DNA from 3 places in the Scandinavium lactucae genome. Region 3 is predicted to be linked to each of the others. Evidence: riboswitches for the same ligand, from Rfam matches in the RefSeq annotation. Region 3 holds a riboswitch; each other region holds the start of a gene.

Region 1 (10,019 bases), on a different contig from region 3:
GAATCGGTCTGACGATCACCCCTTTACTTTCACTTCTGCTAAAAAAATGAAGGACCTGTTCATCCGGAGTCCTTCTTAATGACAGCATCCTAGACTTTCATCGACACCGTTCCCTCCGTGGACGATTTCTGCCGTTTACGCGAGATTGCGGACCTGTCGCCACGTCTGGATACTTCGTTCCTCAACGAAGTATCCGTTTTTCTGTTCGTTATAGTCCTCGTTAATACCACCACCGAGGCTATAACATGATTGCTGTACTTTTCGAAGCGACCCTTTCCCCTCAAAAGCAGGACCACTATTTTTCGCTGGCCGCGCAACTTAAACCCTTCCTGACAGAGGTGGAGGGATTTATCTCGATTGAGCGATTTGAGAGTCTTACCACGCCTGGCAAAGTTCTTTCACTCTCATGGTGGAAGGATGAACAGGCAGTGTTAGCCTGGAAAAAAAACATGATGCACCAGCAGGCCCAGGCGGAGGGGAGGGCGTCGGTCTTTGCCACTTATCAAATCCGTGTGGCGAAACTCATTCGTGAATATTCGTTCACTGCGCAAGAGGGGATTCATCATGAATGATGTTCACGTTATTTTGGATAATACACCTGGCCAACTTGCGCTGTTAGGCATTACGCTTGGCGAACAGGGCGTGGGCCTGGAAGGTGGTGGCGTCTTTACGGTCGGGGATTGCGCCCATGCCCATTTTCTTGTCGATGATGGTCAGAAGGCCAGAACGGTACTGGAAAACGCCGGACTTGAAGTTGTCGCTGTTTGCACGCCGCTTATCCGCAAATTAAAACAGGAGCGACCCGGCGAGCTTGGCGCGATTGCGGCAACGCTTGCGCAGAATGGTATCGCCATTCTTACGCAATACAGCGATCACACTAACCGGTTAATTCTGGTGACGGACAATCCACATAAAGCTGCCCAGGTGACAAGGTCGTGGGCAGAAAACAGCAGGTAACCATGCACAAGCCCCAGGATGACACCGAGAATAACAGTGCGCTGGAATATTCGATGGCGAGCCTTGCTGCGGCGCTGGCAGATGCGTCTCGGGTGAAAATTCTGTGTGCCTTAATGGATGGCCGCGCGTGGACGGCAACGGAATTGGCTACCGTGGCGGATATCTCCGCCTCCACGGCCAGTGCTCATCTTGCTCGGTTGCTGCAAAACAACCTGATTTCATGTCTATCTCAAGGGCGACATCGTTATTACCGTCTGACGGGCAGCGATGTCGCTAAACTACTCGAACAGCTGATGGGCCTGTCAGGAATAAGTCACCCTTCACCGATCGTTCGTACCCCTGTTTCACTCAGAAAGGCGCGAACCTGCTACGACCATCTGGCGGGTGAGGTTGCTGTCAGGCTGTATGATTCACTGGTAAAAAAGGGCTGGCTGCAAGCGGATGGTACCGCGCTCACCGAAACCGGACGCGATCATTTTTCCCGGCTGGGCATTGCGCTTGGTGATGAGAGCAAACGGAAAGCGTGTTGTGCCTGCCTTGACTGGAGCGAACGGCGATATCATGTTGGTGGTAGTGTGGGGGCCGCGCTGCTTCTGCATTGTCAGTAGAAAGGATGGTTAACTCGCACCCCGGGATACCGTGAGGTGGCAGTTACCCCGTCGGGGAAACTGGCGTTGCGCACACTTTTTGACGTGATAACGGATTAGCACCTAACTAATTGTTAAGAGGGACAATGATAACGACACCGGAAATCATCACGTCGAGGCTTATTCTCCGACCGCTGTGTTCAGAAGACGCCATACAAATTCAGCGCAAATTCCCGCGTTGGGAAATCGTAAGATATCTGATCGCTTCCGTGCCGTGGCCGTTCCCCGATGGCGCGGCGCAGCACTATGTGGATAACGTGGCACTGGAGGCCAGTCGAAACGGTAAAGGCTGGTTTTGGTCGCTGCGTCACAAGGATAACGATCAGGAACTGATTGGCGTGATTTCGTTAATGGATCTGCCGGATAACAACCGTGGTTTCTGGCTGGTGCCGGAGTTTCAGGGGCAAGGGCTCATGAGCGAAGCCTGCGAGGCGGTGAATCATTTCTGGTTTGAAACGTTGGGTAAAGAAGTGCTCAGAGCGCCGAAAGCGGCGGTGAATGACCGCTCCCGACAGCTTTCCAGCCGCAGCGGTATGCGTCTGGTCCGTACGGAAAAAGCGCAATACGTTTCGGGTGAACTGGATTCAGAACTGTGGGAGATCACGCGTGAAGAATGGCGACGTCTGGCGCGGGAGTGAAGCGTGTTTATAAAAATTAAGGGCCACCGCCAGGGTGGCCCTGTGAATTATTCCTCGGTCACCGGTTTAGGCGGCTGTTCGAGGATCATCGTTTGTGTCTGGCTCAGGCTAATATTCGCCTCGCGTAACATTTTAAGAATTTCATACAGCAGATCACTACGCGTTGAACTGACCATGCGCGGGCTATTCACATAACCCGTTACGCTAAGCACAATCCCGTTCGGCCCTAACTCCTTGAAGCTGACCGATGGCGCGGGAGCTTCCAGAATAGATTCGTGTAGGGTGTAGGCCATCAGCAACAGGTTACGCACCTGTTCAGGATCGATATCCAGCGGGAAGGTCAGGGTAATGGTCGCCACGCCTTGCGCATTCCCCATGGTGGCGTTACGTACGTTCTGCGATATCAGCTGCGAGTTAGGGACGATCACCGTCGATTTATCGCTGAGCTGTATCTCCGTGGCGCGGACGTTGATCCGCCGAATATCCCCCTCGACGCCGCTGATACTCACCAGGTCGCCCACTTTGACCGGACGTTCGGTCAGCAGGATCAGACCGGAGATAAAGTTTTTCACAATCTCCTGCAAACCAAAACCGATACCTACCGACAGGGCACTGACAATCCACGCCAGCTTGTTCCATTCGATGCCGAGCATAGACAGCGTCAGCATGATGATCAGCACATAGCCAACGTTGGTGAATAGCGTGACCAGCGACGCTCGTAGGCCACGATCCATCATGGTTTTTGGCAGGAAGTCGTTATCCAGCCAGCGACGGATGGAGCGTAAGACGTACCAGCCAATCACCAGACACAGGAACGCATTCAGAGCATGCGCCGGAATAATACTGACGCCACCGATACCTTCACCGCCCCAGATATCGACAATTTTTTTCAATAACTCCACCGGGGTGGTGGTGCCGAACGTCCCGTTGAGCAGCGCGATGGCGGCCATCAACAACAGCGAGGTTTTCCCGACCGCCGAGAACAGCGTGGCGGCGAGGGACAGGTGACGATCGTTAAGGCTCAGGGTACTTTTGAGAATTTTACCGCTTTGGGTGGACGGGGAGAACACGCTGTCGCAGAGATCGACCACGAAATGAATGAGCAGATACAGACAGCTGACCACCAGGCCAATCCACAGCAGTTCAAAGGTGACAAAGCGGGCCAGCGGGATATAACCGATCAGCAGCGCACCCAGAATCACCACCGCCGTCAGGCTGATCACCAGATGAATCAGACCCGCAATCGTTGAGCGCGCTTCGGTTTGTTCACCCTCGGCGCGCATTTTGCGGCGCATTCGGTTCACACGTACCGGCGCTATCAGACAGTTCAGCGCCACCAACAGGGCCGACAATCCGTTGCCAAACAGGGTGGCGGCGATGCTGGTCCCGACCAGGGCGTTGAGCTGCTCGATGATGCCAAAGATGAAGATAGACGTCGCCAGCAGGACCGGGAACGAGCCGAGTGTTTTCGCCAGCGAATCGGCAATCCCCGGCAGACGCCAGGAAGGGTGATTGTTCGACAGCAAGGCAATCCCAAGCCCGGCGATGATCGCCGAGAAATAGGTCAGCTCGACCAGCTGATCGGCAAATTCCAGCACCGGCTGAGCGGTATCCGGTAACCGTGTGAAGATATAAACCAACAGCTGCATGCTGATGCCCAGCGTAAACATCGTGCTGAGCGTGGTGAAACAGGCGAGAAAACTGCGACGGAATCGACCCTGCGGCAACCAGCGCGGCAGGATCCAGCCAACGGGTTTATCTAATGCTTTGCGTCCAAACAGGCCAATAACCAGCGCCAGTAACAGATAGAATCCGGAACCCGCACGCCACTCTTCGCTCCATGCCTGGCTCCAGGCATCACTAACCTGTGAACCAAAAGCATCAAAGCGTGCGGCATCTTTCTCGGCCGGATTAATCAGCGGGGACCAGAACTTCTGCCCGAGAATACTGCCAGTGTTCAGCGCAATTTGGGTTTTCAACGCATCACGGCGTAAACCAAAGATTTGAGCAGACAAGTTCTGCGCACCCACACCGATGGCTTTGGTTTGCTCAATCTGGGTGGTGAGAAGTGTTTTGCTGTTATTGAGCTGCTTACGCTGGCTAACGACCTGCGGGGTTTCCGTCAGCGTGCCGGGGGCAGGCGGTGGGCCAAGGACATCCAGCTGAGCCTGAACCTGTGCCAGTTGCGGGGCCAGTGCCACGGCGAGCTTGTCGGCATCGCTAACCAGCTGCTGGGCTTCATCGTTCAGCGCCGTGAATTGCTTATCCACCTTCGCGGTAGAGACCTGTTGCTTCAGCGCATCCAGACGTTTTTGCAAAGCGGGTAACGCGATGTTGGCATTAACCTTTACCGGTTGTTCAACATCGGGTTGCGCCTGGCTATCATCCGCCTGGGCCAGAAACGGCGTCAGCATAAAACACGACAGCAATGCCAGCAGTAGCGGCACTTTACACATTTTTCGCATACAAAGATGTACCTGGGAGTTCAGTAAACACGGGGCCTGAGCCTGATCGGCTTAGGATACCTGTTATTTGTGAAAATCGTATCAGGGAAATCTGTGTTAAGAGGCAAATGTCAGAAGGCGGGTTGGTTGGCTTGCTTCAACAAACAACTTCCCCTAACCTTGCTGGCGGTAACCTAATGGTTACCAAATGACTCGGGGTGCCCTTCTTTGTGAAGGCTGAGAAATACCCGTACCACCTGATCTGGATAATGCCAGCGTAGGGAAGTCAGAGACCCGCGCAGGGTATCGCTTCTTACCAGCTGGCAGGAGCGAACTATGCCACCTGACCTGCTTAACTCCGTGCAGCTCGCGCACACTTCACATCTTATTCGTACCCGTTCGCCGCTGGTTCACTGCATGACTAACGATGTGGTGCAAACCTTTACGGCGAATGTGTTGTTGGCGATCGGTGCGTCACCGGCGATGGTGATTGATGCCGTTGAAGCCCCACAGTTTGCCGCGCTTGCCGATGCATTGTTGATCAATGTCGGTACGCTGACGCAATCCCGTGCGGCGGCGATGCGAACCGCGGTGGAAAGTGCAAACGCCAGCCATAAACCCTGGACGCTCGACCCGGTCGCAGTGGGGGCGCTCATGTTGCGGACAGAATTTTGCCAGCAGCTGTTGTCACTTCAGCCTGCTGCTATTCGTGGCAACGCCTCTGAAATTCTCGCATTGGCGGGTATGAGTCGCGGCGGGCGCGGCGTGGATACTACCGATACCGCTGCCACCGCGCTGCCTGCCGCCCAGGCCTTGGCGCGTCAAATTTCTGCCGTTGTGGCGGTCACCGGTGAGGTAGATTACGTCACCGACGGGCGGCGCACGGTGAGGGTTACCGGCGGTTCCTCGTTGATGACCAAAGTGGTCGGCACCGGCTGCGCGCTTTCGGCGGTGGTAGCGGCGAGCTGTTCGCTGCCGGGCGACAGGCTCGATAACGTCGCGGCGGCCTGCGGATTAATGAAACGAGCAGGCGGGGTAGCGACCGAAATCAGCACCGGGCCGGGCAGCTTCGTGGCGGCATTTCTGGATGCGCTGTATGCGGAGGGCCAGGCATGAAGCGGATTAACGCGCTCACCATTGCAGGCACGGACCCAAGTGGTGGGGCCGGGATTCAGGCGGATCTCAAAACGTTTTCGGCACTCGGGGCCTACGGCTGCTCGGTGGTCACCGCGCTGGTGGCGCAGAATACCCGGGGCGTGCAGTCGGTGTATCGCATCGAACCCGATTTTGTCGCCGCGCAGCTGGACTCGGTGTTTAGCGATGTGCGCATCGACACCACTAAAATCGGCATGCTGGCAGAAACGGACATCGTTGAAGCCGTGGCCGAGCGTCTGGCACATTATCACATCACTAATGTGGTGCTCGATACGGTGATGCTGGCGAAAAGTGGCGATCCGCTGCTGTCAGCGTCGGCGATCGCTACGTTGCGTAAGCGCTTGTTGCCGCAGGTGTCACTTATTACTCCCAATCTGCCGGAAGCCGCGGCGCTGCTGGATGCGCCTCACGCGTGTAATGAAAAGGAAATGCTCGAGCAGGGCCGGGCGCTGCGGGCCTTGGGCTGCGAGGCGGTGCTGATGAAGGGCGGTCATCTGGAAGACGCCGAAAGCCCGGACTGGCTGTTTACCCACGAGGGCGAAATGCGTTTTACCGCGCCGCGCGTGCTGACCAAAAATACCCATGGCACCGGCTGTACGCTGTCGGCGGCCTTAGCTGCATTGCGTCCGCGCTATAACAGCTGGCGGGAAACGGTGCCGCAAGCCAAAGCCTGGCTGTCGGCGGCGCTGGCACTGGCGGACTCGCTGGAGGTCGGGAGCGGCATCGGGCCGGTGCATCATTTTCACGCATGGTGGTAGTATACTGACTGAAACTTTTCGCCAGGAAACCAGAGATGGAACAAGCGCATACCCGGCTTCTCGCGCAACTGAACGAGCGCATCGCTGCCGCCGATAACACGCCGCTATACCTGAAATTTGCCGAAACGGTAAAGAACGCGGTGCGCAGCGGTTGGCTGGAACATGGCAATATTTTGCCCGGCGAGCGTGATCTGAGCCAGCTTACCGGCGTGTCGCGCATTACTGTGCGCAAGGCGATGCAGACCCTGGAAGATGAAGGCGTGGTCACGCGGGCGCGTGGCTATGGCACCCAGATCAACAACATCTTTGAGTATTCCCTGAAAGAGGCGCGTGGTTTTTCCCAGCAGGTGGTGTTGCGCGGCAAAAAACCGGACACGCTGTGGGTCAACAAGCGCGTGGTGGAATGCCCGTCGGAAGTGGCCGAACAGCTGGCACTGGAGCCGAAAAGCGAGGTTTTCTTGCTTAAGCGTATCCGCTATGTGGATGAGGAGGCTGTGTCGATTGAGGAGTCGTGGGTGCCGTCGCATCTGATTAAGGATGCCGACGACATCGGGATTTCACTGTACGACTATTTTCGCAGCCAGCATATTTACCCCCAGCGGACCCGGTCACGCGTCAGCGCCAGGATGCCGGACGCTGAGTTCCAGACGCACATTAAAATGGATGACAAAATCCCGGTGCTGGTGATTAAGCAGGTGGCGCTGGATCAGCAGCAGCAGCCGATTGAGTACAGCATCAGCTACTGCCGCAGCGATTTATACGTGTTTGTATGCGAGGAGTAATTCGTCGCGAGTGGGAGCGCAGTCGCCGCCGCGGTGACTGACTACCCAGGATGCGACCGCATTCCCCAGCGTGACCGCTTCCGCCAACGACCATCCTGAGGCCAATCCTGCCAGCACACCGCCTGCGTGGCTGTCGCCTGCGCCGATGGTGTCGACTACCGTGGTCGGGAAGGCCGCAGCCTGGCCAGATGCCGCCTCACTGAAATACCACGCGCCGTCCTTATCCTGGCGCACTATCAGCGGTGCCTGCCAGCGTTCAAGCCAGGCTTTGCCTAACGATTCAACATCGATGGGAAACGACTGCTGTTCGGCAACAATGTCGGCTTCCTGGCGATTCAGCGTGATAAGCGGTTTGCAGGCCATGATCCGCGCGAACAGTGCCGGAGGCAGATCCGCAATACGCGGGCCAAAGTCGATCAGCGCCGTCACGCCGGGGGATGCTTCCAGCCAGCCAATCAGCCGTTCGGCGCAGGGGGCGGTAAGCTGATAGCCGGAGAGGTAAACCAGGCCGTCAGTGTGCCGCGGCAGACGCGCCAGCCAGTCGTCGTCCCAGGCATTTTCCACCCCGGTAAACGACATGAAGGTACGCTCCCCGTCCGGTTCGACCAGCGCCAGACACCAGCCGTTGTCACCCTTGTCGGTTTCAATCAGGCTGTGAATGCCCTGGCGAGTCAGGTTGTTGCGCACGATATCGGCCCATACGCCCTGGCCGAGTGGCAGGGCGTTACAGGATTCTATGCCGAGACGTTTCAGTGCCACCGCCACGTTCAGCGCACAACCGCCAATATTGACGCTCTGCTGCTGTAATTCGATGTCACAGCCGCGCCAGGGCAGGGCGTAGGCGTCGGCGATGACGTCAATCACCGCCGAACCGATGACCGTTACCGGGTGCTGCTGCCGGAGCTGGCTCAGTTTGTCATTCAGCATTGTTCCTCCCGCCGTTGGCGATAGTGCAGCAGGGCGGTGGCGTAGCGGTCAAAGTCGAGCTGGTTCACCGCGTCGAGTTCCTGTTTCAGCGCAGGGTTTATCCCATCGATACCGTGCAACGCCCCGCAGATGGCGGTGGCCATCGCGCCGATGGTGTCGGTGTCGCCGCCCAGATTGGCGCACAAAATGGCGCAGCGGTTGGGGTCGGTACCTGCCAGATCGACCATCGCAATCGCGCAGGCTACGGATTCAAGGGTACTGGTGCCTGCCCCGACCAGCTGATAAAGCTGTTCGCTGGCGGATTCCACGCCGTGGGCTTCGCGAATGGTTTTCAGCGCCAGCTCAATACGCATTGAGAGCGACGCATTGAAGGTGGTCACCCGTTTTTCCTGGGCCTGACGGGCGACGGTGGGCAGGGCATCGACGATGTTCTGCCAGCTTTCGCCATCTACCGCGCGGGAGACGGCCCAGCCAATCACCACCGCGCCAGCCAGAGCGAGGTCGGATTTGTGCGTCGGGCTGGAAGCCAGCGCCACTGCATCAATAAACGCATCGAGGTTGGCAGTCGGCAGCATGCAGCCCAGCGGGGAGACGCGCATCGCTGCCCCGTTGGTGACGCCATTGTTTTCCAGTTCGCTGACCGGTTTTCCATCGCGAATGGCGTTCAGCGCTATTTTCGAGGTCGGGCCGAGCACGTTTTTATTGAACGCGTCGAAGCCTTCGGCCCACGCCAGAATGTGGCGGCCAATCACGTCCGGCACGATCTCGCCGTCGCATTCGATAATCGCATCGGCCAGGCACAGCGCCATCGAGGTATCGTCAGTAAATTCCGCGCGGTTGAAATAGCAGGCGGCATTGTTCTCCGCCGGGCCTGGCAGGAAACGGTCAATCCAGCCGAAGTGTGCTTTTACGCGCGAGCGCGGCCACAGTTCTGATGGCATCCCCATCGCATCGCCTAACGCCTGGCCGTACAGGGCCCCGAGAATTCGTTGGTATTTCATTTCACTTCCTCATGTGTCATCGCCATGTCGCGCGCGTCGCTATCGACGGGGATGGCGGTAATTTCTCTGTCCGATTCACGGAAGAACAGCATAAACAGCACGGCAATCACGGCGATCATCACCGCCCCGAAGGTCCACATCCCGGCCCAGTTGAAGGTCAGACCGTTGACCGGCGTTTTGTAGGCGAACATTTTCTCCATCATTACGCCGCCCAGACGGTAGCCGAGCAGGCTGCCGAAGCCCTGACAGCACAAGGTAATCAGCCCCTGCGCGGCGTTGCGCATTTGCACCGGCGCTTTTTTATCCACGTAGATGTAGGCGGTGACATAGTAAAAATCGTAGCTCACGCCGTGCAGCAGAATACCGAGGAAAAGCAGGCCGTAGGTAAAGTAATGCTCTGCGCCGCCATAGACAAAAAAGCCGTAGCGAATGGCCGCGGTCACCAGACCTAATAATAATACCTTTTTAATACCAAAGCGCTTGGTGAAGAACGGCAGTGCCAGCATAAAGAAGATTTCGGAGAATTGGCCGAGGGTCATCCAACCGGTGGCGTTATGCATCCCGACTTCGGTCAGATAGCCGTTGGCAAAGATGTAGTAGAACGCCAGCGGCATTGCGAACAGGAACGAGCAGAAGAAAAAGACGAGGAAGTTTTTGTCGCGCAGCAGCACCAGCGCGTCCAGACCGAGCATGACTTTCAGACTCATTTT
Region 2 (10,019 bases), on a different contig from region 3:
GAATGCCAAACACCGCCACCAGAACCGGCAGAATTAAGGTCATGGCGCACAGTCGGAGCAGGATTTGACGGCCTACAAAGCGGCGGCGGTAGAGGGCGCGGGCGAGGAAAATAGCGGGCACGACCGACAGCAGAGCGGACAGAAACGCCTGCCAGAAGGAAAACCGCACCACGTGCCAGAGATAGCTGTCGTGCAGGAAAGCCCCCCAGCTGGCGGTCGGGGAGTTAACCCACAATGCCAGAAACGCCGCCAGCGCAACAGCGACCATCAGGCTGGCCACCGTTGCGCCGGGTATCAGCCAGCCGGCGATTACTGGCTGACGGCGCGTTGCCATGCAGCAATCCAGTTCTGGCGCTGGGTAGCAACCTGTTGCGGGGTATATTCCAGCGTGCTTTTCGGTTTCACCAGACCGTTAAAACCGTCTGGCAGCGCCACGTCGGTGACCGGATACATCCAGTTCCCGGTCGGGATCGTTTTCTGGAACGCCGGGCTGACCATAAATTTCAGGAACTGTTCAGCCAACTGTGGCTGTTTGCTGGCGGCGGTCCGCGCGGCGACTTCGACCTGCAGATAGTGGCCTTCGGCGAAATCAGCGGCGGCGTAGTTGTCTTTCTTCTCTTCAATGATGTGATAAGCCGGGGAGGTGGTGTAGCTCAGCACCAGGTCGCTTTCCCCTTTCAGGAACAGGCCGTAGGCTTCGCTCCAGCCTTTGGTGACGGTGACGGTTTTGGCCGCCAGTTTCTGCCACGCTTGCGGGGATTTATCGCCATACACTTTCTGCATCCACAGCAGCAGGCCAAGACCTGGGGTGCTGGTACGTGGGTCTTGATAGATAACGCGCCATTTCTGCGGGCTCTCGACGAGGTCTTTCAGGCTTTTCGGCGGGTTCTTCAGCTTATTTTTGTCATACACGAACGCAAAGTAACCATAGTCGAATGGCACAAAGGTCTCGTTACTCCAGCCGCCAGGCACCTTGATCCCGGCGGTTGGCACACCGCTATTGGCGAACAGCCCGGTTTGGGTGGCGGCCTCAAGCAGATTGTTATCCAGCCCCAGCACCACGTCGGCTTTGCTATTTTTGCCTTCCATCCTTAAGCGGTTGAGCAACGAAACGCCGTCTTCCAGCGCCACGTATTTCAGCTCGCAGTTGCAGTCCGCTTCGAAGGCTTTTTTGACCGCAGGCCCCGGGCCCCAGTCGGCGGAGAAAGAGTCGTAGGTATAAACGGTGAGAACGGGTTTCGCGAAAGCAGGGACGCTTAACAGGAACAGGAATGGCAGGAGTTTTTTCAGCACTTTGCACCTCAAATTAAGGGGTGGCAAAGGATTTTGAGTAGCCTCAAATCCCTTCGCCGGCGTTATCCGGATCAGGTTCGACGGGTATCATCTCAGCCCATAAACGTCATCATTCAAGCCGCCTTGATGCCTCTCGAATGATTTTGTGTCGGTTTATTAGCACCCCGTTGAGAACGACAGCATTGTAATGAGTTTGTGACTTTTCAGAAAGCCTTAAGAATCCGGTGGCGCAAACCACGCCGATTTAAAGTCAAACCAGCCGAGGGTGTTCATGCGCAGACCGCGCATACTGCGCTGGCCCTGGATCATCAGCCAGTGGTGGATCAGCGGCACCACAGAACGCTGGGCGATAAGCTGCTGACACCAGTTGGCGAGGTGCATGTCACCAGCCTGCCATTCGGCGGCGGCCTGTTGCCAGTCGAGCGGGATACAGTGCTGGATCAGCGGCACTTCAAACAGCTGGGCAAACAGCGAGAAATCCAGCGGCAGGGTAAAGTTGGCGCTGTTCAGCCACATGTCGCTGTGTGCTTCACCCCGGTGCCACTCGTCGTAATCCAGCTCCTGAATCTCCAGCTTCACCTGATGTTCGGCCAGCAGGTCACCCATGATCCGCGCGATGTTTTTGTGTTCCAGATGTTCCCGATAATAGGTCAGGGTCAGCGTTTCCAGCCCGGCGGGTTTACCCCCTTTACCCGGACGCGCATGGTGCCAGCGTGGCAGCAGGCCGTAGGCCGGGAACCAGTGCCCCTGATACTGTTCATCGGCGTGATACAGCAGGTTGGCGGGGGAAAGGATTTTGCTCACCCACTCACGGACTTCATCGGAGACCCCTTTCTGGCTGCGGGCGTCGAACAGCAGGTAATAGCAGCCTTCTTCGAGGCGACTTTCAACCGCTTTTTCGCCGTCGGTAGGGCCTTCCAGCGTCAGGCCGCAGGTGACTTCCTCGCCGATTTCCGGTAGCACCCAGACGTTCACCTCATCTATCAGCGCCCGATAGCCAAAGAAGTCGTCAAAGGCATGGATTTTTAGCTGGTTTTGATTGTTACGTGCCACGGCGTAAGGCCCGGTGCCCACCGGCAGGCTGGAAAAGTGATTCATGCTTTCCCATTCACGCGGCAGGATCATCGCCGGAATGTGGCCGACCAGCCACGGCAGCCAGCGGTCAGGGCGTGCAAGATGAATATCCAGCGTCCAGGCGGTTGGGGAATCGATGCGCCGGATGTGAGCGTACAGCGGCAGGGCATTAATACGCTGTAGGGAATGGATAACGTCCTCCATTTCCAGTTCACGGCCATGGTGGAAATGAATCCCTGGCCGGAGATAAAAGCGCCACTGCAAAGGGGAAATCTGCTGCCAGTGATGGGCAATGTCCGCTTCCAGTTCCCCGTTTTCCTCATTTATACGCGTCAGGGCGCTAAATATCTGTCGGGCAATGTGGGTTTCCGAACGGCGTAACGGCGTGCCGGGTAGCAGATTGCGCATCGGACGATAGTAGAGCACCCGCAGGATGTGCCGCCCCTGGCGAAAGCTACGACCAAGATGTGAGACCAACATCTGACGCACGGTGGCTTTGTCTCCGACCAGTTGTACCAGCTGATCAATCCTGTCCTGTTCCAGTAAATCTTCCGCCCGCTGCTGCTGGAGCGCCAGGCCGGTATACAGGAACGTCAACCGCGAACGCTTCCCGCGCCCGGCTTCCGCCTGCCAGGTCAGCCAACCTCTCTCTTCCATGGTGTTCAGCAGCGTGCGCATATGGCGGCGCGAACAGCTGAGTAATTCGGCCAGCTCGTTGAGCGTGGTCTGCTGGGATTGACCGTCACAGCATTGCCATAACCGGATGAACTGTTGTTGCAGACGACCAGAGGACATAAAAGGGGAACTCCTGACGAAAACTCAGCAATTTATTTATCCTCATATTAAGCCAATAATCACTCCCGATGAAGTGAGGAGGTGAAGATGAAGAAGCCAACTGCCCGTCAGTTTTACCAACAGTACTTTTTGGCGACGCAGGGAGCGTCATGGCTGGCCCGCCTGGTCGCAGGAATGCGCCTGAAAATGCTGGAAGATTTGATGCAGTGGGATGTTACAAACCCGGTTTCGGATCTTCATTGACTTGACTTAATCATGTGTGACTGAGTATTGGTATCAGGCGAGAGCCTTGAAAGACCCGCCAGCAGAATGCTTCTGCTGGCTTTTTTCGTTTTCTTTTTTTGTGCGACGGGAATAAGCATGCATTGGTTAGCGACGATGGGACGACGACTGAACGGGGTGTACGCTGCCTTTATGCTGGTGGCGTTTATGGTAGGCGTGGCGGGTGCATTGCAGATGCCGACGTTAAGCCTGTTCCTCAGCCGGGAGGTAGGCGTGCAGCCATTCTGGGTCGGCCTGTTTTATACCGTCAACGCCATCGCCGGGATCGTGGTCAGCCTGGGGCTGGCTAAACGATCTGATAGCCAGGGCGATCGCCGCAAGCTGATTTTGTTCTGCTGCCTGATGGCGGTCGGCAATGCGTTGCTGTTTGCCTTTAATCGGCATTATCTGACGCTGCTTATCTGCGGCGTGATGCTGGCCTCGCTCGCCAATGCCCTGATGCCGCAGCTGTTTGCCCTGGCCCGTGAGTATGCCGACAGCTCAGCGCGTGAAGTGGTGATGTTCAGCTCGGTGATGCGTGCGCAGCTGTCGCTGGCGTGGGTGATTGGCCCGCCGCTGGCCTTTATGCTGGCGCTGAATTACGGCTTCACCACCATGTTCTCAATAGCGGCTGGGATATTTTTCCTGAGTCTGGTGCTGATTGCCTTTGCGCTGCCGTCGGTGTCGCGCGTCGAGACTTCCGCCGATGTCGCAGTCACCGAGGTTAGCGGCTGGGGCGATAAAAATGTGCGGATGCTGTTTGTGGCATCAACCCTGATGTGGACCTGCAATACCATGTACATCATCGACATGCCGCTGTGGATAAGCAGCGATCTGGGGCTGCCTGATAATCTGGCGGGCATTCTGATGGGCACCGCCGCCGGGCTGGAGATCCCGGCGATGATCCTCGCCGGATATTATGTGAAACGCTTCGGTAAGCGGCCGATGATGATTACCGCCGTGGCGGCCGGGGTGCTGTTCTATTTTGGGCTGATCCTGTTTCACTCCCATGAGGCGCTACTTTTCCTGCAACTTTTCAACGCGGTGTTTATCGGGATTATCGCCGGGATAGGAATGTTGTGGTTCCAGGATTTGATGCCGGGCAGGGCGGGTTCTGCGACCACGCTGTTTACCAACAGCATTTCAACCGGGGTCATTATTGCCGGGGTGATTCAGGGGGCGGTCTCACAGAGTTTTGGTCATCACGCGGTGTATTGGGTGATGGCGGCGGTGGCAGTGGTAACGCTGGGACTGACCTGTCGGGTGAAGGACGTTTAGTTTTTATTGCCCGGCCAGGCCTACGATCCTATGTCGGCCTGGCCGGGCAAAAAATCAGCTCATAAACGCAGGCTGCTTGTTCTCGTACTCCGAAATCGCACCTTCGTGTTGCAGCGTCAGCCCGATGCTGTCCAGACCGTTCAACATGCAGTGGCGACGGAACGCGTCGATGTTGAAGCTGTACGACTTGTCTCCGGCTTTCACCACCTGCGCTTCCAGATCCACTTCAAACGTCATGCCCGGGTTCGCCTGTACCTGCTGGAACAAATCGTCGACCTGTTCATCGCTGAGCGTGACCGGCAGGAGCTGGTTGTTGAAGCTATTGCCATAGAAGATATCGGCAAAACTCGGGGCAATCACCACTTTGAAACCGTAATCGGTCAACGCCCACGGGGCATGTTCTCGCGATGAACCACAGCCAAAGTTTTCACGCGCCAGCAGAATCGACGCGCCTTTAAACTCCGGGAAGTTCAGCACGAATTCCGGGTTTGGCTGCTCGCCTTTATCGTCAAGGAAGCGCCAGTCGTTAAACAGGTGTGCGCCAAAGCCGGTCCGGGTGACCTTCTGCAAAAACTGCTTAGGGATAATCGCATCGGTGTCCACGTTAGCCGCATCCAAAGGGACAACCAGGCCGGTGTGTTGGGTAAATTTCTCTGCCATGATGGTGCCCTTATTTCATGCTACGAATGTCGGCGAAATGGCCGGTAACGGCAGCCGCTGCGGCCATCGCCGGGCTGACCAGATGGGTTCGTCCGCCGCGGCCCTGACGGCCTTCAAAGTTGCGGTTGCTGGTTGAGGCACAGCGCTCGCCCGGGTTGAGGCGATCGTTGTTCATCGCCAGGCACATTGAGCAGCCCGGTAAACGCCATTCAAAACCGGCCTCAATGAAAATCTTGTCCAGCCCTTCCGCTTCGGCCTGTGCTTTTACCGGGCCGGAGCCTGGCACCACTAACGCCTGAACGCCAGGTGCGACTTTGCGACCTTTGGCGATTTCTGCCGCTGCGCGTAAATCTTCAATGCGGGAGTTGGTGCAGGAGCCGATAAACACTTTATCGATAGCCACGTCGGTCAGCGGGACGCCCGGCTTCAGGCCCATGTAGGCCAGCGCTTTTTCAGCACTTGCTCGCTCAACCGGATCGGCGAACGAAGCCGGATCGGGAATGCTGTCATTGACGGAAATCACCTGTCCTGGGTTGGTGCCCCAGGTCACTTGTGGGGCAATCTCTTCAGCTTGCAGGGTGACAATGGTATCGAATGTTGCACCATCGTCGGTTTTCAGGGTTTTCCAGTACGCCACGGCGGCGTCAAAGTTTTCCGCTTTTGGCGCGTGCAGACGGCCTTTCACGTAGTTGAAGGTAGTGTCATCCGGTGCGACCAGGCCCGCTTTGGCACCCATTTCAATTGCCATGTTGCACAGGGTCATACGCCCTTCCATGGTCAGCGCCTGGATGGCGTCGCCGCAGAATTCGACCACGTGACCGGTGCCACCCGCGCTGCCGGTTTTACCGATGATCGCCAACACGATGTCTTTGGCGGTGATGCCCGGCGCAGCTTTGCCATTCACTTCGATTTTCATGGTTTTGGCGCGGCCCTGTTTCAGGGTCTGCGTCGCCAACACGTGTTCCACTTCGGAGGTGCCTATTCCGAAGGCCAGGGCACCAAACGCCCCGTGGGTTGCGGTATGCGAATCACCGCAGACGATAGTCATGCCCGGCAGGGTGATGCCCTGTTCCGGCCCCATCACATGCACAATGCCTTGATACGGGTGATTCAGGTCATACAGCTCCACCCCGAACTCATTACAGTTTTTGATAAGCTCCTGCATCTGAATGCGAGCCATCTCACCGGAGGCGTTGATGTCTTTGGTCTGGGTCGAGACGTTGTGATCCATCGTCGCGAAGGTTTTACCCGGCTGACGCACCGGGCGGTGGTGCGCCCGCAGACCGTCAAAAGCCTGCGGGGAGGTCACTTCATGAACCAGATGACGGTCGATATACAGCAGCGGGGTCTCGTTTGGTGCCTCGTGCACAATATGCGCATCAAACAATTTCTCATATAACGTCTTCGCCATGATTACACCCCTTCAGCTACATAGCGGGCGATGATGTCGCCCATTTCATCGGTACTGACGGCGGCATTGCCACGCGCCAAATCACCGGTGCGCACGCCTTGCTCTAATGCGCGGTTGATCGCGCTTTCGATAGCGGTGGCCGCCGCGTCGGCATCCAGGCTGTAGCGCAACAGCAGCGCCAGCGACAGGATTTGCGCAATCGGGTTGGCGATGTTTTTGCCCGCGATATCCGGGGCGGAACCGCCTGCCGGTTCATACAGGCCAAAACCTTGTTCATTCAGGCTGGCAGACGGCAACATCCCCATTGAACCGGTGATCATCGCGCATTCATCAGACAGAATGTCGCCGAACAGGTTGGAGCACAGCAGCACGTCGAACTGCGACGGATCTTTAATCAGCTGCATGGTGGCGTTGTCGATGTACATATGCGCCAGTTCAACGTCCGGATACTCTTTGGCGATTTCGTTCACGATTTCACGCCATAAAATGGACGACTGCAGCACGTTGGCTTTATCAATCGAGGTCACTTTGTGACGGCGTTTACGCGCCGATTCAAACGCGATGCGGGCAATGCGCTCAATTTCAAAACGGTGATACACCTCGGTATCGAACGCTTTCTCATGCTGTCCGCTGCCTTCACGGCCCTTTGGCTGACCGAAGTAAATGCCGCCGGTCAGTTCACGCACGCACAGAATGTCGAAGCCGTTTGCGGCGATATCGGCGCGCAGCGGGCAGAACTCTTCCAGGCCCTGATACAGTTTGGCTGGACGCAGGTTGGAGAACAGCTTGAAGTGCTTACGCAGCGGCAGCAGCGCCCCGCGCTCTGGTTGTTCAGCCGGGGGCAGATGTTCCCATTTTGGGCCGCCTACGGAACCGAACAGGATTGCATCCGCTTGTTCACAGCCTTCGACGGTGGCCTGTGGCAGCGGTTTACCGTGCTTGTCGATGGCGATACCGCCTACGTCATAGTGGCTGGTGCTGATGCGGATATCGAAACGCTGACGAACGGCTTCCAGTACTTTCAGGGCCTGCGCCATCACTTCCGGGCCAATACCGTCACCCGGCAAAACGGCAATATGGTAGTTCTTCGACATTACACGGTTTCCTTTTTGTTCTCGTTATTCTGCGCTTTGCGCTGCAACTCTTTTTCGACTTCATTGGCACGCCAGATGCTGTTCAGCACGTGAACCATCGCTTTGGCGGAGGATTCAACGATATCGGTCGCCAGACCGACGCCGTGGAAGCGACGACCGTTGTAATTGGCGACGATATCTACCTGGCCCAGCGCATCTTTGCCATGGCCTTTGGCGGTCAGACCGTATTTGACCAGTTCGATGTCGTATTGGGTGAGGCGGTTAATGGCCTGATACACCGCATCGACCGGGCCATTACCGTTGGCGGCTTCAGCTTTCACTTCGTCGCCACAGGCCAGTTTGACCGAGGCAGTGGCGATATCGTTAGAGCCAGACTGCACGCTGAAGTAATCCAGACGGAAATGTTCAGGCTCTTCCTGCTGCTTGTTAATGAAGGCCAGGGCTTCCAGGTCGTAATCGAAGACCTGACCTTTTTTATCTGCCAGTTTCAGGAATGCGTCGTACAGGTTATCGAGGCTGTAGTCGGCTTCTTTGTAGCCCATTTCATCCATGCGGTGCTTCACGGCGGCACGGCCAGAGCGTGAGGTCAGGTTCAACTGCACCTGGTTCAGGCCGATGGATTCCGGGGTCATGATTTCGTAGTTTTCGCGATTCTTCAGCACGCCATCCTGGTGGATACCGGAGGAGTGCGCGAAAGCACCTGTGCCAACAATCGCTTTGTTCGCGGGGATCGGCATGTTGCAAATTTGGCTCACGGTCTGACTGGTACGCCAGATTTCATTGTGATTGATCTGGGTCTGCACGTTCATGATGTCTTTGCGGACCTTGATAGCCATGATCACTTCTTCCAGCGAGCAGTTACCGGCACGTTCACCGATCCCGTTCATGGCACCTTCAACCTGACGCGCTCCGGCGTGGACGGCGGCGATGGCGTTCCCGACCGCCAGACCCAAATCGTCGTGGGTGTGAACGGAGATGATGGCTTTATCAATGTTAGGCACGCGCTCATACAGGCCGGAGATGATATTGGCGAACTCGAATGGCATGGTGTAGCCCACGGTGTCCGGGATGTTAATCGTACGCGCCCCGGCATTGATGGCGGCCTCTACCACGCGAGATAAGTCGTCAATCGGCGTGCGGCCCGCATCTTCACAAGAAAACTCCACGTCGTCGGTATAGTTACGGGCGCGTTTAATCATATAGATGGAGCGCTCGATAACCTCATCCAGCGTGCTGCGCAACTTAGTGGCGATATGCATCGGCGAGGTGGCAATGAAGGTATGAATACGGAAGGCTTCAGCGACTTTCAGCGATTCAGCCGCAACATCAATATCTTTCTCAACGCAGCGGGCCAGGGCGCAGACGCGGCTATTTTTGATGGTGCGCGCAATGGTCTGAACGGAATCAAAATCGCCAGGGGAAGAGACAGGGAAGCCGACCTCCATCACGTCAACGCCCATACGCTCGAGGGCCAGCGCAATCTGCAGTTTCTCTTTCACGCTCAAACTTGCCTGTAATGCCTGTTCACCGTCACGTAAGGTGGTATCGAAGATAACGACTTGTTGGCTCATGGTTTTAGGTCCTTGTCAGTCTTAGGTCGCCTTGCTACGAGCATAAAAAAACCCGCGCTAAGGCGCGGGTTTTTAGTCTTACTGGGAGATGACTTAACGTAAAACGTCGCCCACCAGTCTACCGCGCAGAATGAATGCGTTTAGTAGTAGTAGACCGGTGAAACGAGATGTACGAATCATTGCGTCATGCTCCAGATGAATGCGTTATGCTTTTAGTGGTACTGGATATGGCAGGCACTGTCAACCTTTTCTGAGGTAAGGCACGTATTCAACAGGGCGACGCTCAGAAACTTCTTTAGCTAATTGTGCTGATTGCGGGGTTATTTTTCGCAGATTGTTTTAATCTGCGTTTACTGTTTTAATAAAATGAATCATCTCATCATAATTATTTGCATCCGGAAACGGATTGGCACGTTCAGCACTCCGCGGTAACGCAATGATATAGTGATGATTCGTATGGAAGAGAAGATGAATTTAGGAATTTTCACAGTTTAATGATAATAATTTGTTATGTGAATACTGATTTTTTAAAAAGTCCTTAAGTACAACTAAATTATTCTTGTTCTAAAGTGCTGTTGTTTA
Region 3 (10,019 bases):
CGGATCCAGCGCCAGGTTGAACTGGTCTTCCCAGCGGAATTCAAAGCGTGCCTTCGACATGGCGTTATCGCGGATTTGTGCCCCCGGATGGCCTTTCGCCAGGTCCGCGGCGTGGGCGGCAATTTTGTAGGTAATCAGCCCCTGCTTGACGTCCTCTTTGTTCGGCAGGCCAAGGTGCTCTTTTGGCGTGACGTAGCACAGCATCGCGCAGCCAAACCAGCCAATCATCGCCGCGCCAATGCCGGAGGTGAAATGGTCGTAGCCGGGCGCAATATCCGTGGTCAACGGGCCGAGGGTGTAGAACGGCGCTTCGTGGCAATGATCCAGTTGTTCCGTCATGTTGCGGCGGATCATTTGCATCGGCACGTGGCCCGGGCCTTCAATCATTACCTGCACATCATATTCCCAGGCAATTTTGGTCAGTTCGCCGAGGGTATGCAGTTCTGCAAATTGCGCTTCGTCGTTAGCATCCTGAATCGAACCCGGACGCAGTCCATCGCCGAGGGAGAGGGAAACGTCGTAGGCGGCGCAAATCTCGCAGATTTCACGGAAATGCTGATACAGGAAATTTTCCTGATGATGCGACAGGCACCATTTCGCCATGATGGAACCACCGCGCGAGACGATGCCGGTCAGGCGCTTAGCTGTCATCGGCACGTAGCGCAGCAGCACGCCCGCGTGAATGGTGAAGTAGTCGACACCCTGTTCCGCCTGCTCCAGCAGGGTGTCGCGGAACGCTTCCCACGTCAGGTCTTCGGCAATGCCGTTCACCTTCTCCAGCGCCTGATAAATAGGCACCGTGCCAATTGGCACCGGGCTGTTGCGCAGGATCCATTCCCGGGTTTCGTGGATGTAGCGGCCGGTAGACAAATCCATCACCGTATCCGCCCCCCAGCGCGTGGACCACACCAGTTTTTCCACTTCTTCTTCGATGGACGACGTCACCGCCGAGTTACCGATGTTGGCATTCACTTTCACGAGGAAATTCCGCCCGATGATCATCGGCTCGGATTCCGGGTGGTTGATATTGGCCGGAATAATCGCGCGTCCGGCGGCGACTTCATCGCGCACGAACGCCGGGGTGATATTGTCGGGCAGGCGCGCGCCAAACCCTTCGCCTGGGTGCTGGTGGCGAAGCACATCGCCACGAATGCGCTCGCGCCCCATGTTTTCGCGAATGGCAATAAACTCCATTTCCGGGGTCACGATCCCCTGGCGGGCGTAATGCAGCTGCGTCACGCATTTACCGGCGATGGCGCGTTTGGGTGTCAGCAGGCCGGTAAAGCGAAGTTCGTCGAGGCCGTCATCGGCCAGCCGTTCCCGGGTGTAAGCCGAACTGCGTGCGTCCAGCGGTTCGCTGTCATGACGTGCCTCAATCCACGGCTGGCGCAGTTTGGCCAGACCCTGCTGAACGTTGATGGCAATGTCTGGATCGCCGTAGGCACCGGAGGTGTCATACACCGGCACGGCTTCGTTGGGTTCGAACTGAGGCGTGTCTTTGCTGCCGCCAATGAGCGTCGGGCTGAGCTGAATTTCACGCATCGGGACGCGGATATCATCGCGGGAACCGGTGAGATAAATCCGTTTCGATTGAGGGAAGGCCGTGCCTTCGAGGGTATCGATAAAGTGTTGGGCATGTGCCCGCTGTTCGCGACGGGAGAGTTTAGTAGTAGACATAGCGCATTCCAGTATGTGAAAGAAATGGCTTGTCAGACGACGGATGAACGAAGAGATTACGCGCCCATTAGACGACGTAAAAATGTGTGACTCTTGTTCCCTTCGCAGGTACTAACCTGATCAGGTTCCGCGGATCCCGAATTAACGGTCTCAGCCCAAATGGGCACTCCGACAAGATACAACCCCGCCAGCGGCGAGGTGAAGAATGTAAATTACGCGTTAACGGTTAAGAACTCAAGCCGGGCGCGCAATCTGATTTTCATCATTGGCGCTGCCGTTCAGTTTGTTATCCATCGCCAGCGCAATCAGGCTGTCTTCCAGCGTAAATCGCGCCGCAAGTGCTTCGCCCAGGCTGGATAACGCCTGTTGAAACTCCATGCAATTATCATCATCAATGGCGGTTTCAAGGCTGGAATCGTAGAGACTCATGATTTGCTCGGTATTGCCTTCGAGCTGAGGATAGAGTTTTGTTGCCGCCAAAAGTGGGTTTTCACCTTCCAATTCGCCGACAATGCGTTCATAAATACTGAAATGACCGGCGGAGAGATAATCCACCAGACGCTGACAAAAATCGTCGAGTGCTTTCTCGTTGAGGCGCATATACGATCCTTTGCCAGGCTTAATGCCCACCAGATTGTAATAGGCGACGAGCAACTGCTTGCGCACCTGTAGCCACTGATCGATAAGATGATGGCTGCCGCCAACGCGCTCTGTCAGGCTTTCTAACTGGTTTAGCATGATGGACTCCGCATGTGAAAGAGCGAAAACAGCTCACCCAAAAATGTAAAAGCACTGTTAACAAAGTGCCAGTGAAGCGAAGGTAGTGCAATAGATATGGATCGTATAATTGAAAAATTAGATTGTGGCTGGTGGATAGTCAGCCACGAACAGAAACTCTGGTTGCCCAACGGTGAATTGCCACATGGCGAGGCACACGCATTCGGCCTGGTGGGCCAGCATGCGATGCAGATTGGCGAATGGGAGGGCTTACCCGTTTGGCTTATCCAACAGGGTAAGCGTAAGGAAATGGGCTCGGTGCGCCAGGTGCTGGACCAGGACGTTGGCCTGTTCCAGCTGGCGGGGCGCGGGGTGCAGCTGACGGAATTTTACCGATCGCATAAATTCTGCGGCTATTGCGGTCACACCATGCATCCGAGCAAAACCGAATGGGCAATGCTGTGCAGCCACTGCCGTGAGCGCTATTACCCGCAAATTGCGCCATGCATTATTGTCGCCATCCGCCGTGACGATTCCATTTTGCTGGCTCAACACACGCGCCATCGTAATGGGGTGCATACCGTGCTGGCCGGTTTTGTCGAAGTCGGGGAAACCCTTGAACAGGCTGTGGCACGCGAAGTGATGGAAGAGAGCAGTATCCGCGTCAAAAACCTGCGCTATGTAACCTCCCAGCCGTGGCCATTCCCGCAGTCGCTGATGACCGCGTTTATGGCGGATTACGACAGCGGCGAGATAGTCATCGACCCGAAAGAGTTGTTGGAAGCCAACTGGTATCGTTACGACAACCTGCCGCTGCTGCCACCGCCGGGAACCGTCGCGCGCCGTTTAATTGAAGATACGGTGGCGATGTGTCGGGCAGAGTATGAGTGATGGTACACTGCCCGTATGACGCATAAAGGAACTGCCAACATGACCGAACTGAAGAACGATCGTTATCTGCGTGCGCTGCTGCGCCAGCCTGTTGATATCACCCCTGTCTGGATGATGAGACAAGCGGGCCGCTATTTGCCGGAATACAAGGCCACACGCGCCGAAGCCGGTGATTTTATGTCGTTGTGCAAAAACGCCGAACTGGCCTGTGAAGTGACACTCCAGCCGCTGCGCCGTTATCCGCTGGATGCGGCGATCCTCTTCTCGGACATTCTGACTATCCCTGATGCGATGGGGCTGGGGCTCTATTTTGAAGCCGGTGAAGGCCCGCGTTTTACTTCTGTGCTGAAAACCAAAGCTGATATCGAAAAACTGCCTGTTCCGGACCCAGAACAGGAACTGGGCTACGTAATGAACGCGGTGCGGACTATTCGCCGTGAACTGAAAGGCGAAGTGCCGCTGATTGGTTTCTCCGGCAGCCCGTGGACGCTGGCTACCTATATGGTAGAAGGCGGCAGCAGCAAAGCGTTTACCCTTATCAAAAAGATGATGTATGCCGATCCGCAGGCGCTGCATCTGCTGCTGGATAAACTGGCGAAGAGCGTCACCCTGTATCTGAACGCGCAAATCCGGGCGGGCGCGCAGTCGGTGATGATTTTCGACACCTGGGGCGGGGTGCTGACCGGGCGTGATTATGAGCAGTTCTCGTTGTACTACATGCATAAAATTGTCGATGGCCTGCTGCGTGAAAACGAAGGTCGTCGCGTGCCGGTGACATTATTCACCAAAGGCGGCGGTCAGTGGCTGGAAGCGATGGCTGCAACCGGGTGCGATGCACTGGGTCTCGACTGGACCACCGACATCGGCGATGCGCGTCGTCGCGTGGGCGATAAAGTGGCGTTGCAGGGCAACATGGACCCATCGATGCTGTACGCGCAGCCGGCACGTATCGAAGAAGAAGTGGCGTCTATCCTGGCCAGCTTTGGTCAGGGTGAAGGGCACGTCTTTAACCTGGGGCACGGCATTCATCAGGATGTTCCACCTGAACATGCGGGTGCATTTGTTGAAGCCGTGCACCGTTTGTCGGCACACTATCACCAGTAAGGATACGGTATGGATCTGAGCACTCTTCGGGAACAGCAGCGGGCGTTAGCATCGTCAGTTACCCGCGAGGATCGCTTCGATGCAGATCCTCCGCAGTTGATCGCCGGGGCAGACGTCGGATTCGAGCAGGGCGGTGAAATCACCCGGGCGGCGATCGTCCTGCTGAGCTACCCGAGTCTGGAACTGGTGGAATACCAGATAGCGCGTATTCCCACGACTATGCCTTACATCCCCGGATTCCTCTCTTTTCGTGAATATCCCGCGCTGCTGGCAGCGTGGGAGCAACTTTCCCGTAAACCCGATTTGCTTTTCGTCGATGGTCACGGTATTTCCCATCCACGTCGACTGGGCGTTGCCAGCCACTTTGGCCTGCTGGTAGACGTGCCCACCATTGGTGTCGCGAAAAAGCGCCTGTGCGGTAAGTTTGAGCCGCTGTCGCCTGAACCGGGCGCGCTGGCCCCGCTGATGGATAAAAGCGAGCAGTTGGGCTGGGTTTGGCGCAGCAAAGTGCGCTGTAATCCGCTGTTTATCGCCACCGGTCATCGCGTCAGTCAGGACACGGCTTTGGCCTGGGTTCAGCGCTGTACAAAAGGTTATCGCCTGCCGGAACCGACGCGCTGGGCCGATGCAGTGGCTTCCGGACGATCGGCATTCCAGCGCTGGCAAGCAATTCAGTCCTGATTCAGGTAAACTGCGGCCAATTAACGCATTCGAGAACTCATCATGTTACAAAACCCGATTCATCTGCGCCTGGAAAAGCTGGAAAGCTGGCAGCACGTGACCTTCATGGCTTGCCTGTGCGAGCGTATGTACCCGAACTACGCCGTTTTCTGTCAGCAGACAGAGTTTGCCGATGGGCAGATTTATCGTCGTATTCTCGATCTTATCTGGGAAACTCTGACCGTGAAGGACGCTAAGGTGAACTTCGATAGTCAGCTCGAAAAGCTGGAAGAAGCGATCCCGGTGGCCGATGATTTCGATATGTACGGTGTTTATCCGGCGATCGATGCCTGCGTGGCGCTGAGCGAATTAGTGCATTCACGTCTGAGCGGTGAAACGCTCGAACATGCAATCGAAGTCAGTAAGTCTTCCATTACCACCGTGGCGATGCTGGAAATGACCCAGGCCGGTCGTGAAATGACGGATGAAGAGCTGAAAGAAAACCCAGCGGTAGAGCAGGAATGGGACATCCAATGGGAAATTTTCCGACTTCTTGCCGAATGTGAAGAACGCGATATTGAACTGATAAAAGGGCTGCGGGCAGACCTCCGTGAGGCTGGTGAGAGCAATATTGGTATAAATTTTCAGCAATGAAGCCACAAAACGTGACATTCAGTCCGAATTGTCGTGCCTGAAGGCTTCACATCTGCCCCCCGTCTGGTCTACATTTGGAAGGCGAAAAAAAGTGGCTATCGGTGCGTGTATGCAGGAGAGTGCTTTTCAGGCATTTCCGTCGCACTCGATGCTTAGCAAGCGATAAACACATTGTAAGGATAACATATGAATAAGACTCAACTGATTGATGTAATTGCGGACAAGGCTGACCTGTCAAAAGCACAGGCTAAATCTGCCCTGGAATCCACCCTGGCTGCAATTACTGAGTCTCTGAAAGAAGGTGATGCTGTACAACTGGTTGGTTTCGGTACCTTCAAAGTTAACCACCGTGCTGAGCGTACTGGCCGCAACCCGCAGACCGGTAAAGAAATCAAAATCGCCGCAGCCAACGTGCCGGCATTTGTTTCTGGTAAAGCTCTGAAAGACGCTGTTAAGTAAGACCGCATACCGGTGAACAGTTTTAACGAAGGGGCGGTTTCGCCCCTTTTGTCCATCTGGCACCGCTCGCTATCGCTGGTGGGTGCATTGTTGCTGTCTGCCTGTAGCCATCACTCTTCACTGCCGCCGTTTACCGCCAGCGGATATGCAGACAACCAGGGCGCGGTGCGCATCTGGCGTAAAGATTCCGATAACGAAACTCATCTGCTCGCGGTATCCAGCCCGTGGCGCAGCGGAAGTACCTCAACCAGCGAATACCGCTGGCAGGGCGATACGCTCTCTCTGATTGAACTCAATATCTACAGTAAGCCGCAGGAGCATATTCGCGTGCGTTTTGATAACCACGGCGAACTCAGCTTTATGCAGCGCGAAGTAGATGGACAGAAGCAGCAACTCTCTAACGACCAGATAGCGCTGTATCGCTATCAGGCTCAGCATATCCGCCAAACCAGCGATGCATTGCGTCAGGGGCGCGTGGTGTTGCATCAGGGGCGTTGGCATGCGAATCGTACCGTGACGACTTGTGAAGGGCAGACGGTGAAACCGGATTTAGAAACCCTGGCGATTAACCACATCGAACGACGTCAAAGCCACTCCTCTGTGGACGTGAGCGTGGCGTGGCTGGAAGCACCGGAAGGTTCGCAGCTGTTGCTGGTGGCGAATGAAGACTTCTGCACCTGGCAGCCACAGGAAAAGAGTTTCTAGCAGGAATCGCCCTCTCTGGAACAGAAAGGGCGAAGTGAAAGGTTTACTTCCCTTGCTCACGCGCAATCGCGCGATAACCAATGTCCTTACGGCTGAAGCAGCCTTCCCAGTGAATATCCGTCATTAATTCGTAGGCACGCTTTTGCGCTTCTGCCACGGTTTCACCGAGCGCCGTTACGCACAGTACGCGGCCGCCGTGAGTCAGCACGCGATCGTCTTCCGACAGTGTGGTTCCGGCCTGGAAGACTTTCCCGCCTTCTACTTCTTCCAGCGGCAGACCGTGAATTTCATCGCCGTTGTTGTAATTGCCCGGATAACCCCCGGCTGCCATCACCACGCCCAGTGACGCGCGCGGATCCCAGCGCGAAGTTTTCTCATCCAGTTTACCGGCGCAGGCGGCCAGGCACAGTTCGACCAGGTCGGACTGCAGGCGCAGCATGATCGGCTGCGTTTCCGGGTCGCCGAAGCGGCAGTTGAATTCGATAACCTTCGGATTACCGGCTTTATCGATCATCAGCCCGGCATACAGGAAGCCCGTGTAGGTGTTGCCTTCCGCCGCCATGCCGCGCACGGTTGGCCAAATGATACGGTCCATGGTGCGCTGATGCACATCGTCAGTGACGACGGGGGCCGGGGAGTAAGCGCCCATTCCGCCGGTGTTCGGGCCGGTATCACTGTCGCCAACGCGTTTGTGATCCTGGCTGGTGGCCATCGGCAGGACGTTTTCGCCGTCGACCATCACGATAAAGCTGGCTTCTTCGCCGTCGAGAAACTCCTCAATCACAATCCGGTGGCCCGCATCGCCAAAGGCGTTGCCCGCCAGCATGTCGTGCACCGCGGCTTCTGCTTCTTCCTGGGTCATCGCGACGATAACGCCTTTCCCGGCGGCAAGACCGTCTGCTTTGATAACGATCGGTGCGCCTTTCTCGCGCAGATAGGCCAGCGCGGGCTCAATTTCGGTAAAGTTCTGGTATTCCGCGGTAGGGATGTTATGGCGCGCCAGGAAATCCTTGGTGAAAGCTTTTGAGCCTTCCAGCTGCGCGGCACCCTGCGTTGGGCCAAAGATAGTCAGGCCCGCGGCGCGAAACGCGTCGACGACACCAATGACCAGCGGTGCTTCTGGGCCAACTATCGTCAGGCCGATATTTTCGCTTTGTGCGAAATTCAGCAGCGCGGGAATATCGGTGGCGCTTATCGCCACGTTTTGCAGCGTCGGTTCAAGTGCGGTGCCCGCATTGCCCGGTGCCACGAATACGGTTTCAACCAGTGGCGACTGTGCTGCTTTCCAGGCCAGCGCGTGTTCGCGTCCGCCGTTACCAATTACTAATACTTTCATCGTCTGCTCCGGGAATTAATGGCGGAAGTGGCGCATGTCAGTAAAGATCATCGCGATACCGTGTTCGTCAGCGGCGGCAATGACTTCTTCATCACGGATTGAACCGCCGGGCTGGATAACACAGGTCACGCCCACGGCGGCTGCGGCGTCGATCCCGTCGCGGAACGGGAAGAAGGCGTCAGACGCCATCGCCGACCCTTTTACTTCCAGTCCTTCGTCGGCGGCTTTAATCCCGGCGATTTTGGCGGAGTACACGCGGCTCATCTGGCCAGCGCCTATCCCGATGGTCATGTTCTCTTTGGCATACACAATGGCGTTAGACTTGACGAACTTCGCCACTTTCCAGCAGAACAGCGCATCACGCAATTCCTGCTCGCTCGGCTGGCGTTGGCTCACCACACGCAGTTCACCGGCAGTGACCATGCCTAAATCACGATCCTGAACCAGCAGGCCGCCGTTAACACGTTTGAAATCCAGACCGGATACGCGGGTATCCCACTGGCCACAGGTCAGTACGCGGACATTCTGTTTGGCTGCCGTAATCTTCAGTGCTTCTTCAGAGGCAGATGGCGCAATAATCACTTCCACGAACTGACGGGAGATAATGGCCTGAGCGGTTTCGGCATCCAGTTCACGGTTAAAGGCAATGATCCCGCCGAAAGCAGACGTCGGGTCAGTTTTGTAGGCGCGGTCATAGGCATCGAGAATCGAGTGGCTTACCGCAACCCCGCACGGGTTGGCATGCTTGACGATAACACAGGCCGGTTCGCTGAATTCCTTCACGCATTCCAGCGCAGCATCGGTATCGGCGATGTTGTTATAGGAGAGCGCTTTACCCTGAATCTGTTGGGCAGTGGCAACCGACGCTTCCTTTATTTCTTCTTCTATATAGAAGGCAGCTTGCTGATGGCTGTTTTCGCCATAGCGCATGTCCTGCTTCTTAATGAAGTTCAGATTCAGTGTACGTGGGAAGCGACCGGCAGGTTCTTTGCTTTCGCCGTGATAGGCTGGCACCAGGCTACCGAAGTAGTTGGCGATCATGCTGTCATAGGCGGCGGTGTGTTCGAAGGCTTTGATCGCCAGATCGAAACGGGTCTCGAGAGTGAGGGAGCCTTCGTGAGCATCCATCTCATTAATAATAGAAGCGTAGTCGTTGCTCTTTACGACGATTGCCACATCTTTATGGTTCTTCGCGGCGGAGCGAACCATTGTTGGGCCACCGATATCGATATTCTCAACGGCATCTTCTAGTGAGCAGCCTTCGCGAGCGACGGTCTGGGCGAACGGATACAGGTTCACGACCACCATATCGATAGGTGCTATCCCGTGTTGTTCCATGATGCCATCATCCTGACCGCGACGGCCGAGGATCCCACCGTGTACTTTCGGGTGCAGCGTCTTAACGCGTCCATCCATCATTTCCGGGAAACCGGTGTAATCGGAAACTTCGGTGACCGGCAAGCCTTTATCAGCTAACAGGCGAGCGGTTCCGCCGGTAGAAAGCAGCTCCACACCACGTGCGGAAAGTGCCTGCGCGAATTCGACGATACCGGCTTTATCAGAAACGCTGAGTAAAGCGCGGCGGACTGGACGACGTTGTTGCATGGTAAATCCCCTGGATTTGACGATTACAGAGAGCGTTAGCTGAATTTTTACCGGAAAAACTCAGCTAACGCCCCTTACGGGGCATCCTTGTTTTAGCGCGGGCATTGTAACGAAAACGTTTGCGCAACGCTCGCGAATTTTTGGCTTTTCTCACGTTTGTGGATAAGTCTGTGTGTAAATGGGTATAAGGCGGGGTTTTGCTGTGGAATGC

What was found. Region 3 has a riboswitch for thiamine pyrophosphate ahead of thiC (phosphomethylpyrimidine synthase ThiC). Riboswitches for the same ligand answer to the same signal wherever they lie in the genome.
Region 1: linked by a shared signal. The riboswitch ahead of thiM (hydroxyethylthiazole kinase) and the one ahead of thiC (phosphomethylpyrimidine synthase ThiC) in region 3 are both predicted to bind thiamine pyrophosphate.
Region 2: linked by a shared signal. The riboswitch ahead of thiB (thiamine ABC transporter substrate binding subunit) and the one ahead of thiC (phosphomethylpyrimidine synthase ThiC) in region 3 are both predicted to bind thiamine pyrophosphate.

Annotation. Positions count from the first base shown of each region.
Region 1 is NZ_JAWXRD010000030.1:51,665-61,683, reverse strand. Features, by position in the region: gene SIK69_RS12380 (bifunctional diguanylate cyclase/phosphodiesterase) at 1-12, shown strand, start outside; gene SIK69_RS12375 (antibiotic biosynthesis monooxygenase family protein) at 246-572, shown strand; gene SIK69_RS12370 (amino acid-binding protein) at 565-957, shown strand; partial or broken gene SIK69_RS12365 (ArsR/SmtB family transcription factor) at 960-1,664, shown strand; gene SIK69_RS12360 (GNAT family N-acetyltransferase) at 1,694-2,242, shown strand; gene SIK69_RS12355 (DUF3772 domain-containing protein) at 2,290-4,707, opposite strand; TPP riboswitch at 4,891-4,987, shown strand; gene thiM (hydroxyethylthiazole kinase) at 5,023-5,802, shown strand; gene thiD (bifunctional hydroxymethylpyrimidine kinase/phosphomethylpyrimidine kinase) at 5,799-6,599, shown strand; gene SIK69_RS12340 (GntR family transcriptional regulator) at 6,635-7,381, shown strand; gene SIK69_RS12335 (PfkB family carbohydrate kinase) at 7,355-8,308, opposite strand; gene SIK69_RS12330 (ADP-ribosylglycohydrolase family protein) at 8,302-9,309, opposite strand; gene SIK69_RS12325 (nucleoside permease) at 9,306-10,019, opposite strand, start outside.
Region 2 is NZ_JAWXRD010000001.1:291,746-301,764, forward strand. Features, by position in the region: gene thiP (thiamine/thiamine pyrophosphate ABC transporter permease ThiP) at 1-334, opposite strand, end outside; gene thiB (thiamine ABC transporter substrate binding subunit) at 310-1,293, opposite strand; TPP riboswitch at 1,324-1,470, opposite strand; gene sgrR (HTH-type transcriptional regulator SgrR) at 1,507-3,162, opposite strand; gene sgrT (glucose uptake inhibitor SgrT) at 3,250-3,405, shown strand; gene SIK69_RS01370 (sugar efflux transporter) at 3,523-4,701, shown strand; gene leuD (3-isopropylmalate dehydratase small subunit) at 4,756-5,361, opposite strand; gene leuC (3-isopropylmalate dehydratase large subunit) at 5,372-6,772, opposite strand; gene leuB (3-isopropylmalate dehydrogenase) at 6,775-7,866, opposite strand; gene leuA (2-isopropylmalate synthase) at 7,866-9,437, opposite strand; gene leuL (leu operon leader peptide) at 9,531-9,617, opposite strand.
Region 3 is NZ_JAWXRD010000010.1:894-10,912, reverse strand. Features, by position in the region: gene thiC (phosphomethylpyrimidine synthase ThiC) at 1-1,677, opposite strand, end outside; TPP riboswitch at 1,758-1,858, opposite strand; gene rsd (sigma D regulator) at 1,912-2,415, opposite strand; gene nudC (NAD(+) diphosphatase) at 2,512-3,285, shown strand; gene hemE (uroporphyrinogen decarboxylase) at 3,325-4,389, shown strand; gene nfi (deoxyribonuclease V) at 4,399-5,070, shown strand; gene SIK69_RS07690 (YjaG family protein) at 5,113-5,703, shown strand; gene hupA (nucleoid-associated protein HU-alpha) at 5,890-6,162, shown strand; gene SIK69_RS07680 (DUF1481 domain-containing protein) at 6,175-6,867, shown strand; gene purD (phosphoribosylamine--glycine ligase) at 6,911-8,203, opposite strand; gene purH (bifunctional phosphoribosylaminoimidazolecarboxamide formyltransferase/IMP cyclohydrolase) at 8,219-9,808, opposite strand.